Regions from separate parts of the Massilia sp. GCM10023247 genome, predicted to be linked through region 2. Evidence: riboswitches for the same ligand, from Rfam matches in the RefSeq annotation. Region 2 holds a riboswitch; the other holds the start of a gene.
The links. Region 2 has a riboswitch for cobalamin ahead of ACFPAH_RS15425 (TonB-dependent receptor domain-containing protein). Riboswitches for the same ligand answer to the same signal wherever they lie in the genome.
Positions count from the first base shown of each region.

Region 1 (5,438 bases), on a different contig from region 2:
ATTTGGCCATGCGCGGTCGGCCGTCCCCCGGTCCCACTGCACTCGATAAACGGAGGATGCCATGCGACGTTCCGCGCGCCTTGCGCTGTGCCTGCCCGCCTTGCTTGCCGCGGGCGTGGCCGGCGCCACCGATTACAGCTTGTGGATCCACGGCCGCACCGGCGGCGGCGCGATCGGCAACTACAACGACTTCAGCTATTTCGGCCCAGGCGCGGTGGCGGCCGGCGTCAACAAGAAGGCGGTCAACTGGGACGGGCGCAGCAGCGTGGCCTCGCAAAGCGGCACCATCCGCTCCGCGCTCGATTGCTTTTGTACCGGTAACAACTGGTGCTATGTCGCCGTGCACAGCGCAGGCGACATGCTCATCGGCTACACGCTCGCCAACTACGGCGGCTCGAGCAGGCCGGTGACGAATGCCCAGCCGAACGCGGCCGGCGTGTGCACGGCCGGCAGCGGCGCCACCCAGAGCGGCTGGAACATCAAATGGGTGCGGGTTGCGGCAGGCTCGGCCGGCGGCAGCGAGCTGGCCGACATCGGCTCCTGGACCACCAGCGAACCGCTGGCCCAGGAGCACAAGGTCGCCACCGCGCGCGCCCTCTACAACCACAACGAGACGCGCAACATCTGGTTCTACATGTACGCCGGCGCCGCCGGCACGCTGTACTCGTTCACGCTGCCCGGGCAGGACGACGAGGTCGTGGCCTACCACAGTGCGGGCGGCGTCTCGGGCAGCGGCGGCAGCTCCTTCTGCAATCCGGGCGACTGGTTCTGCAACGACTTCACCACCGGCGCCGGCCCGAACCAGGGCGGGCGGGCCAAGTGGGCCTTCCATTCGGTGGTGTTCCGCGACGACGGCGAGGATTACGGCCACTATACGGGCCGCAACTGGGGCGGGGTGACCTCGCTGGTCCGGCGCGACATGGAAGCGCTGGCACGGTAGGGTGGAGTCAGGGACTCCACCCTACAAGTCACCCCGCGCGGTCAAGCTTGCGCTTCTCGGCCGGGCTCAGGCGTTTGCCAGTGACGTACACCACATATACCGGCTGCCGGGCTCCTGGCGGCTGCGTCAGTTCGGTTTCGGCCACCGCGCTCACCGGGGTCGCCGGCAAGGCCCGTTGCGATGGCCCGCCCAGGCAGGCGGCGAGGACGAGTCCGCCGAAAGCCCCAAAGATCCACACCTCGACGTTGCGCGCGATTTCCATGATCTTCTCCATGACGTGATGCCTGTGCGGCCACAAGCGGCCGTCCCCTCATCCTGCCCGTCCAGGATGCGTCGATATTGCAACGAATCAAGTCAGAAGAATTCCAAACGGAAACTTTGCAACACGGCGTCCAGACGCCGGCCCCGATAGCCGCGTAAAATACCGCCTCGTTCGCAGAAATTTGAAAGCACAGCATGTCGATACAATGGTTCCCCGGCCACATGAACTCCGCCAAGAAGCAGGCGGAGGAGCAGATGGAATTCATCGATCTCGTGATCGAGGTGCTCGACGCGCGCCTGCCGGAGGCGAGCTGCAACCCGCTGGTCGACCGGATGCGTAAGTTCCGCCAGCGCCCTGTGCTGAAGATCCTCAACAAGATCGACCTGGCCGACCCCCAGGCCACCGCCGCCTGGAAGGCGTATTACGACGCCCAGCCCGGCGTCACGGCCTACCCGATGACGACCAAGAAGCCGGCCGATGTCGCGCGTATTCCGTCGCTGGCGCTGTCGCTCGCCCCGCACCGCGGCGTGCCGACCAAGCCGCTGCGCATCATGATCATGGGCATTCCGAACGTCGGCAAATCGACGCTGATGAACGCGCTGCTGAAAAAGCGCGTGGCAAAAGTCGGCGACGAGCCGGCCGTGACCAAGACCCAGCAAAAGCTGTATCTCGACAAGCACACGGTGCTGGTCGACACCCCTGGCCTGATGTGGCCCAAGATCGAGATGGCCAGCGACGGCCTGATGCTTGCCGCCAGCCACGCGATCGGCACCAATGCGCTGATCGAGGAGGAGGTCGCCTTCTTCCTGGGCGACGTGCTGCTCGAGCGCTATCCGCAGCTGCTGACGGCGCGCTACGGCTTCAAGACCGAGGGCCTGGACGGCATCGGCGTGGTCGAGAACGTGGCGGCGCGCCGTGGTTTCCGCGTGCGCGGCGGCGAGTTCGATGTCGAAAAGGCGGCCCACGTGCTGCTGCACGACTACCGCAGCGGGGCCCTGGGCCGCATCAGCCTGGAGACCCCGGAGAGCCGCGCCGCGCGCCTTGCCGCGCACCAGGCCGAGGTCGAGGAAAAGGCCCGCATCGCGGCCGAGAAGGCGGCCGCCAAGGCGGAAGAGGCCGCTCGGGGCAAGCGCGGGACCTGACAGCACGCGATGAAACCGCGACATACGAACACCGGCGCTTCGCGCAAGACCCTTCCGTGACCATTTCCCTTGTCACGTATATAATCACCCCCGTTCTGGTGCCCGCGTACGCCATCCGCATACGCAGTTAAACGGGAAACACGACGCCCCAGCGCCTCCGGCGCGTGGCCAACGTGTGCTGCCCCCGCAACGGTAAACAAGCGTCGCCCCCGGCGACAGGCCGCCTCGACACCACTGTGCTTTGGCATAGGAAGGTGAGGCGGTCCGACTTGCTAGCCCGGATACCGGCCAGGACAGGGGGACGCGCCCGGCGCGTCTCACAAGACCCCATGGCGGCGTTGCATCGTCTCGCCGTACTTGCGTACTGTCTTCGACGATGCGCCTTGCCCTGGGCTCTTGTGAGACGCACCGAGAAGGCGGCGTCCGTTGAATCCGGCTTGCGGGGACGCAGGCCGGGTGCACATCATTCAAAAGAACACCATCATGACCTCTGCTGTTGTTTCGAGCAGCGCGCCGGCAATCAAGCCGATCGCGCTGGCCTGCGCGTTGTCCTTCTCCCTGTTTGCCGGCGCCGCCTCGGCCGATGAACAGGCTCTTGCCACCGTCCACGTCACCGGCGCGCGCTTCCCGGCCGACGCCGCGCTGCCCGCGGTCGGCGCCACCGTCATCACCGCCGACCAGATCCGCAGCGCCGGCGCGACCGACGTGAACCAGGCGATCCGCAAGATCGGCGGCGTGTATGGCCGCCAGAGCCTGGACGGCTCGCCCGACTTCGGCCTCGACCTGCGCGGCTTCGGCACGAACAGCAGCCAGAACATGGTGATCCTGGTCGACGGCGTGCGCATGAACGAGAACGAATTGACGGGACCGGTGCTGTCGACGATTCCGGTCGATACCGTGGAGCGCATCGAGATCAACCGCGGCGGCAGCAGCGTGCTGTACGGCGAAGGCGCGACCGCCGGCGTCATCAACATCATCACCAAACGCGGCGCCGAGGCCGGCTACCACGGCTCGGCCAGTCTCGAAGGCGGCCGTTTCGACCAGCACGACGCCCGCGTCTCGCTGCGCCACGGCGAAGGCGCGCTGTCCTTCGACCTGGCCGGCGCCCGCCAGGGCACGGATAACTACCGCGAGAACAACGCATTCCGCCAGAAGGCCGTCAGTGGCGGCGTCCAGTGGGCCCGGGGCGACAGCCGCCTCGGCCTGCGCGCCGAATCGGCGCGCCAGGAATCGCGCTTCCCGGGCGCCTTGACCCTGGCCCAGTTCGAGGCCAACCCGCGCCAGAGCCTGACCCCGGACGACTTCGGTTCGCTCGACAGCGACCGCGTGATCCTGTCCGGCGCGCACCGCATCGGCAGCGTCGAGCTGGCGGCCGAACTGTCGCACCGCGAGCGCGAAACCATCGGCCACTACGAGTCCGCATTCGGCAACAGCGACGTCGTCAACCGCAGCCGCCAGACCCAGTTCTCGCCGCGCCTGCGCCACCTGGCGCGCAGGGACGGCATGCTCAACGAATTCGTCGCCGGCGTCGACCTGCTGAAATGGGAACGCGTTTCCACCTTCGGCAGCGCCTTCGGCACCACCCGCAACGATGCGCAGCAGGACGCGCGCGCGCTTTACCTGCGCGACGAAGTGCGGTGGAACGACGCGTACAACGCGCGCCTGGCCGTCGGCGCGCGCCACGAGGTGTTCGAGAAGGATTACGCCGACCAGTTCGCCAGCGTGCCGCAGGAGCGCAGCAGGCAGTCGCAGAACGCCTGGTCGCTGGAAGGCAGCATCGATCCGGTGCCGGGCCTGACCCTGCACGCCAAGGCGGGCGAAAGCTACCGCATCCCGAACGTCGACGAGAACAGCTACCGCTCGAGCGTCGGGGTGCTGGACGTGCAGACCTCGCGCGACCTCGAGTTGGGCGCCACCGCGGGCAGCGAGGCTGGCCGTGTGACGGCGCGCGTGTTCCGCCACCGCCTGCGCGACGAGATCTTCTTCGACCCGACCCTGGCGGGCGGCTTCGGCATCAACACCAACCTCGACCCGACCCGCCGCCAGGGTGTCGAGCTCGAAGGCCAGGTGGACCTGCCGGCCAGCCTGCGCCTGTCCGGCCAGCTGCAGCACGTGAAGGCCGAGTTCACGGATGGCCCGAACGCGGGCCGCGAGATGGTGCTGGTGCCGAAGAACGTCGTCACAGCGCGCCTGGCCTGGCTGCCGGCGAATGGACATAGTGCCGACATCGGTGCCCAGTACGTGTCGAGCCAGCGCTACGGCAGCGACTTCGACAACCGCTGCGGCGCGCGCATCCCTTCCTATACGACGATCGACGCCCGCTACGCGGTCAAGGTCGGCGCCTGGGAGTTCGCCGCCACCGGCCTGAACCTGGGCGACCGCCAGTACTTCAGCCAGGCCTTCGGCTGCCGCAGCGGCATCTACCCGAGCGACGGCCGCCAGCTGAAGCTGTCGGCGCGCTACGACTTCTGATGCACTGAGCTGATGCCCCGAGCCGATGCCGTGAGTTTCCTCCCAGCCGCCTCCCGTCCGCGCCAGCGCGCCACGCTGGCGCTCCTCGGCGCCTGCGCGCTGCTGGCGCTGCTGGGGGCGGGGGTGGCCGGTTCGGTGCCGGTTGCCCTGCACGAGGTGCCGGCCGCGCTGGCCAGCCTGGCGCAGGGCGCCCCCGAGGGCATGGCGGCGACCCTGCTCGACCTGCGTCTCGGGCGCGCCAGCAGCGCTTTCGTCACCGGCGCCGCGCTGGCGCTGGCCGGCGTCATGATGCAGGCGCTGGTGCGCAACCCGCTGGCCGATCCCTACGTGCTGGGCGTGTCGGCGGGCGCCGCGGTCGGCGCGCTGGCGGCGCTGCTGTTCGGCGCCGCCCTGTGGGCGGTCGACCTCGGCGCCTTCGGCGGGGCGATCGGCATCTCCCTGCTGCTGTACCTGCTCGCGCGCCGCGATTTGAGCGGCATGCGCGGCGGCGCGGCGCGCACCGGCGAGTCCGGCGTGCTGCTGCTGACCGGCGTGGTGCTGGCCTCGGCCTGCATGGCGCTGGTCACCCTGATGCTGTCGGTGGCGCCCGAATCGCGCCTGCGCGGCATGGTGTTCTGGATGA
Region 1 is NZ_JBHSIB010000017.1:32,760-38,197, reverse strand. Features, by position in the region: gene ACFPAH_RS14490 (hypothetical protein) at 62-940, shown strand; gene ACFPAH_RS14485 (hypothetical protein) at 969-1,214, opposite strand; gene ylqF (ribosome biogenesis GTPase YlqF) at 1,397-2,344, shown strand; cobalamin riboswitch at 2,424-2,652, shown strand; gene ACFPAH_RS14475 (TonB-dependent receptor family protein) at 2,828-4,816, shown strand; gene ACFPAH_RS14470 (FecCD family ABC transporter permease) at 4,829-5,438, shown strand, end outside.
Region 1: linked by a shared signal. The riboswitch ahead of ACFPAH_RS14475 (TonB-dependent receptor family protein) and the one ahead of ACFPAH_RS15425 (TonB-dependent receptor domain-containing protein) in region 2 are both predicted to bind cobalamin.

Region 2 (5,438 bases):
AGAACCGAAGTTCTTGGCACCTTCATCAAACGCCCACACTTATCGACTGTTAATTTTTAAAGAACTGGGCTCCCGCCGAGGGCGGTACTGCCTGCTGCTTGTCGACAAAGCGTTTTGTTTGTCAGCAGCGAAGAAGCGAGATTATGCAGTGTTTCGTTTGCGTCGTCAACTTCTTTTTCCTGCACCGCGTTTTCCGCGGTCCTCGTTGCCAGCTCAACTACTTTTCAACTACTTGATTTCGTTGGCGTTTTCACGAGGAGGCGAACTATAGCAAACCTCCCGCCCAGTTGCAAGGCCCGCGGCCTGTGCTATCGTTGCCCGGCCTCTACTTTATACAAACGACAACAATGCACATCCCTGCAGTGGTCTCAACCAGCAACGCAGCGCTCGCCGCCGCACTGGACAACGCGATCAATGACAAAACCAAGCCCATCGGCAGTCTCGGCCGCCTCGAAGCGCTGGCACGGCAGATCGGCCTGGTCCAGAACACGACGAAACCGAGCGTCGACCGCCCCGCCATCCTCGTGTTCGCAGCCGACCACGGCATCGTCGCCGAGGGCGTCTCCGCCTATCCGCAGGAAGTGACCTGGCAGATGGTCGAGAACTTCCTGGCCGGCGGCGCCGCGATCAACGTGTTCGCCCGCCAGAACGATTGCGCGATCCAGGTCGTGGATGCGGGCGTCAATCACGACTTCGGCCAGCGCGCCGGTTTAGTCGACCGCAAGGTCGGACACGGCACCCGTAATTTCGCCGAGCAGGCGGCCATGACGGCCGGGGAATGCCAGCTTGCGATGGAGCACGGCATGGAACTGGTGCACGCTCTGCCGGGGAATGTCGTTGGTTTCGGCGAGATGGGGATCGGAAACACGACATCCGCCGCCGCGCTCATGCATAAGCTGACGGGCGCGCCGGTGGCCGATTGCGTCGGCGCCGGCACCGGGCTGTCGCCCGAGGGCGTCGGGCGCAAACAGTCCGTCATCGAGGCGGCCATGCGCAGGCACGCCGGGGTCGAGGAGCCGCGCGCCGTGCTGGCCACCTTCGGCGGCTTCGAAATCGCGATGATGGCCGGCGCCATGCTGCAGGCCGCCCGGATGCGCAAGCTGCTGCTGATCGACGGCTTCATCGTCACCAGCGCGCTGCTGGTCGCGGCTCGCCTGCAACCCGCGGTGCTCGACTACTGCGTGTTCGCCCACTGCTCGGACGAGCAAGGTCACCGCCTGATGCTCGAGCACCTCGACGCGCAGCCGCTGCTGCAACTCGGCCTGCGGCTCGGAGAAGGCACCGGCAGCGCGCTCGCCCTGCCCCTGCTGCGCGCGGCCGTCAATTTCCTCGACCAGATGGCGACCTTCTCGTCCGCCCAGGTCGCCACCCGCGCAAGCTAAGTCATGCAGCAACTGCGCCTGTTCTTCATTGCCCTGCAGTTCTTCACGCGGCTGCCGATTCCGCGCTGGGTCGGCTTCCAGCCCGAATGGCTGCACCATGCGTCGCGCTATTTCCCGCTGGTCGGCTGCGTCGTCGGCGTGGGCGCCGCGGCCGTGTATGCGCTGGCCGCACTGGTGCTGCCGGCGCCGGTGGCGGCCGTGCTGTCGACCGCGGCCTCGATCTACCTGACCGGGGCCTTTCATGAAGACGGCTTCGCCGACACCTGCGACGGCTTCGGCGGCGGGCTGACGCGCGAGCGCGTGCTCGAGATCATGAAGGACTCGCGGGTAGGCGCTTACGGCGCGATCGGCATCGTCTGCATGCTGGGCATCAAATGCACGGCACTGGCCATGCTGCCGCCAGCAAGCGCCATCGCTGCCCTGCTGATCGCCCATCCCCTCTCGCGCCTGGCCGCCACTGCCCTGATCTGGCGCATGGACTACGCGCGCGACGAGGGAAAGTCGAAACCGATGGCCCAGCAGATGAGCGGTGTCGAATTCGCCATCGCCGCGCTCACCGCGCTCCTGCCCGGCGCCCTGCTGGCGGCAGCGGGCCAGGTGACGCTGCCGGCCTTGAGCGCCGGCGTGGCGGCTGCGGGGGTAGCGGCCCTCTGGCTCGCCCGCACCTTCCAGGCGCGGATCGGCGGCTACACCGGCGACTGCCTGGGCGCCGTCCAGCAAGTAGCGGAAGTCGCCGTCTATCTCGTCCTCCTGGCCAGCCTCGGCCACGGCGCACTCGCTTAGAGATGCGCCTGCTGCTGGTACGCCACCCCCGCCCCGCGATCGCAGCGGGCCTGTGCTACGGCAGCAGCGACGTCGCCGCCACGCTAGACGACACCCTGCGCGTGCGCGAGGCTTTGCGCAGTGCCTGCCTGCCCGGCACCTTGCCGGCCTGGTCGAGTCCCCTGTCGCGCTGTGCCGACCTGGCGCGCGCGATCGATCCCGTATCCCTGCAGTTCGATGCGCGCCTGGCCGAAATGGACTTCGGCGCTTGGGAGATGCGGCCCTGGGACGCCATCCCGCGCGCCGAGGTCGACGCCTGGGCCGCCGACCTGCTGCGCTACCGTCCGGGCGGCGCCGAGTGCGTGCTCGACGTCGCACGCCGGGCCGCCGCCTTCCTCGGCGATCTGCGTAACACGGCCCATCCCGAAGCACTCGTCATCTGCCACGCCGGCACCATGCGCCTGCTGCGCGCCCTGTGGACCGGACAGGCCCTGGAAGCGGCCGCGCTGGAGGCCGCGCGCACCCCGCACCGGATCGGCTACGGCGAAGTGCTGGTCCTGAAAAACTGACAACACGCGCTCGACGGCCGTATAATTGAATCGTTTTGGTGCTCGCGCCTGTGTTCACAGGCGCAGTTAAACGGGAAACACGAAGCCCTTCAATAAGGCCAGCGTGTGCTGCCCCCGCAACGGTCAGCAAGTGCCGCGTTCACGCGGCGAATCGTCTCCCCAGACCACTGTGCATCCGCATGGGAAGGTCGGACGGTTGTACTTGCCAGCCCGGATACCGGCCAAAAGGTGGAAGCGCAACGGCACCGTCGCGCTTCTGTTCAATCTGGCCTACGGGGACGTGGGCTGGTTGTCCAACCCATAGAACCGTCATGACTTTTCACGTTTCACGGCAAGCGGCCGCCTCGTCGCTCGCACTCGCCATGGCCGCGCCTTTCGCGTGCGCCGACTCCCTACCTGTCGATACCGTCGTCGTCACCGCCACGCGCATGCCGCAACGCGCCGCCGATGTCATCGCCCAGACCACCGTCATCCATGCCGACGAGATCGCGCGCTCCGGCGCCGGTTCTGTCGCCGACCTGCTGCAGCGCCAGGGCGGCATCGAGATCGCCCGCAACGGCAGCGCCGGCGCCAGCACCAGCGTCTTCCTGCGCGGCGCCAACAGCAACCAGGTCGTGGTCCTGCTCGACGGCGTGCGCATCGGCTCCTCGACCAGCGGCGCCGCCAGCTGGAACGCCATTCCGCTCGACGCCATCGAGCGCATCGAAGTCGTCTACGGCCCGCTCAGCACCCTGTACGGCGCCGACGCGATCGGCGGCGTGATCCAGATTTTTACGCGCAAGGGCGGCGCCGGACTGGCCGCCACCGTAGCGGCCGGCGCCGGCAGCGACGCCGCGCGCCAGGCCAGCGCCCAGCTTGCCGGCAGCGGCGGCGGCGAGCACGCCGTCAGTTACGCCTTCGGCGCCGGTCACGAAGCGTCGGACGGGTTTTCGGCCACCAAGCCGGGCGCCTTCGGTTACCACCCGGACGACGACGGCTACCGCCGCCGCAACGCCCACGGCCGCGTCAGCGTCGCGCTCGCGCCCGGCCACGAAGCGGGCGTCCAGTTCCTGCACAGCCGCCTGCGCGCCCAGTACGACAGCGGCGCGGGCAGCTACGACACCCATAACCGCCAGGACCTGAACACGGCCTCGCTGTTCATGACCAACACCTTGCTGCCGAACTGGCGCAGCAGCGTGCAGCTGGCACGCTCCGAGGACAAGCTGGGCAGCTTTACCAGTGCGGCGGCGTCCGGCGCCAGCCAGATCGACACCCGGCAGGACGAGCTGACCTGGCAAAACACGATCGCGCTCGGCACCGACACCCTGCAGCTGCTTTACGCCCACCGCAAGGAAGCAGTCGCGTCCAGCGCCACCCGCGCCCTGGCGCGCGAGCGCAGCACCGATTCGTATGGCGCCGCCTATTCCCTGCGGCGCGCGCGCCACCTGGTCGACCTCAGCGCGCGCCAGGACCGCTCGGCCTACGGCAGCAAGAACACGGGCGCCGCCGGCTATGGCTACGACTTCGGCGGCGGCCTGCGCGCCAGCGCCAGCATCGGCACCAGCTTCCGGGCGCCGACCTTCAACGAGTTGTACTACCCCGGCTACGGCGTCGAGTCGAACCGTCCCGAACGCGGCCGCAACGCCGAAGTCGGCCTGCGCTACGACAGCCGCGGCGTCCAGCTCGACGCCACCTGGTTCCGCAACCGCCTGACCGACATGATCGTCTCGGCCACGCCCTGCCCCGACCAGCGCGCCGGCCGCACCGGCAGCTGCGCCTACAACGTGGCCTCGGCCACGCTCGAAGGCGTGATGCTGTCGGGCGCCACCCGCATCGGCGCGCTGCGCCTGCGCGGCAGCCTCGACTGGCAGGACCCGCGCGACAACGGCAGCGGCAAGCGCCTGGCGCGAAGGAGCGACCGCCACGCCAGCGTCGGCGCCGACTATACGGCCGGCGCGCTCGAGGGCGGTGCGGAACTGGTGCTCTCCGGCGCGCGCTTCGACGACGCCGCCAACCTGCGCCGGCTCGGCGGCTACGGCTTGCTGAACCTGCACGCGACCTGGCGCATCAATCCGGAGCTGTCGCTGCTGGCGCGCGTGAACAACGCCGCCGGCAAGGACTACGAGCTGGCCCGTAACTACGGCACGGGCGGGCGCAGCTGGTTCGCCGGCCTGCGCTACCGCCTGCGCTGAGCGGGCCGCCCGTGAGCACGACCGCTCCCCTGCTGCTGCGCCAGCGCGCCACCCTGATCACGGGCGCGCTGCTGTTGCTGGCACTCGCCTGCATGCTGTACGCGGGCATGACCGGCTCGATCGCGGTGGCAGCAAGCGAGGTGCCGGACGCGCTGCGCCAGCTGCTGGGCGGCCGGCCGCAATCGCTGGCCGCTGCGCTGCTGGAACTGCGCGCCGGCCGCGCCACGGTCGCCTTCGTGACCGGCGCCGCCCTGGCGCTGGCCGGGGTGCTGATGCAGGCGCTGCTGCGCAATCCGCTGGCCGATCCCTACATCCTCGGGATCTCGGCCGGCGCCTCGGTCGGCGCGCTCGGCGCGATGCTGCTGATGGCCGCCATGGCGACCATCGAGGCGGCCGCCGTGGCGGGCGCGGTCACGGTGTCGATGCTGCTGTACGGATTGGCGCGGCGCGACCTGCGCGGCGGCACCGGCATGGAAGGCGGCACCTCGACACTGCTGCTCACGGGCGTCATCATTTCCTCGCTGTGCGTGGCCCTGATCACCCTGATGCTGTCG
Region 2 is NZ_JBHSIB010000018.1:9,321-14,758, reverse strand. Features, by position in the region: gene cobT (nicotinate-nucleotide--dimethylbenzimidazole phosphoribosyltransferase) at 348-1,382, shown strand; gene ACFPAH_RS15435 (adenosylcobinamide-GDP ribazoletransferase) at 1,386-2,165, shown strand; gene ACFPAH_RS15430 (histidine phosphatase family protein) at 2,168-2,713, shown strand; cobalamin riboswitch at 2,733-2,954, shown strand; gene ACFPAH_RS15425 (TonB-dependent receptor domain-containing protein) at 3,025-4,884, shown strand; gene ACFPAH_RS15420 (FecCD family ABC transporter permease) at 4,896-5,438, shown strand, end outside.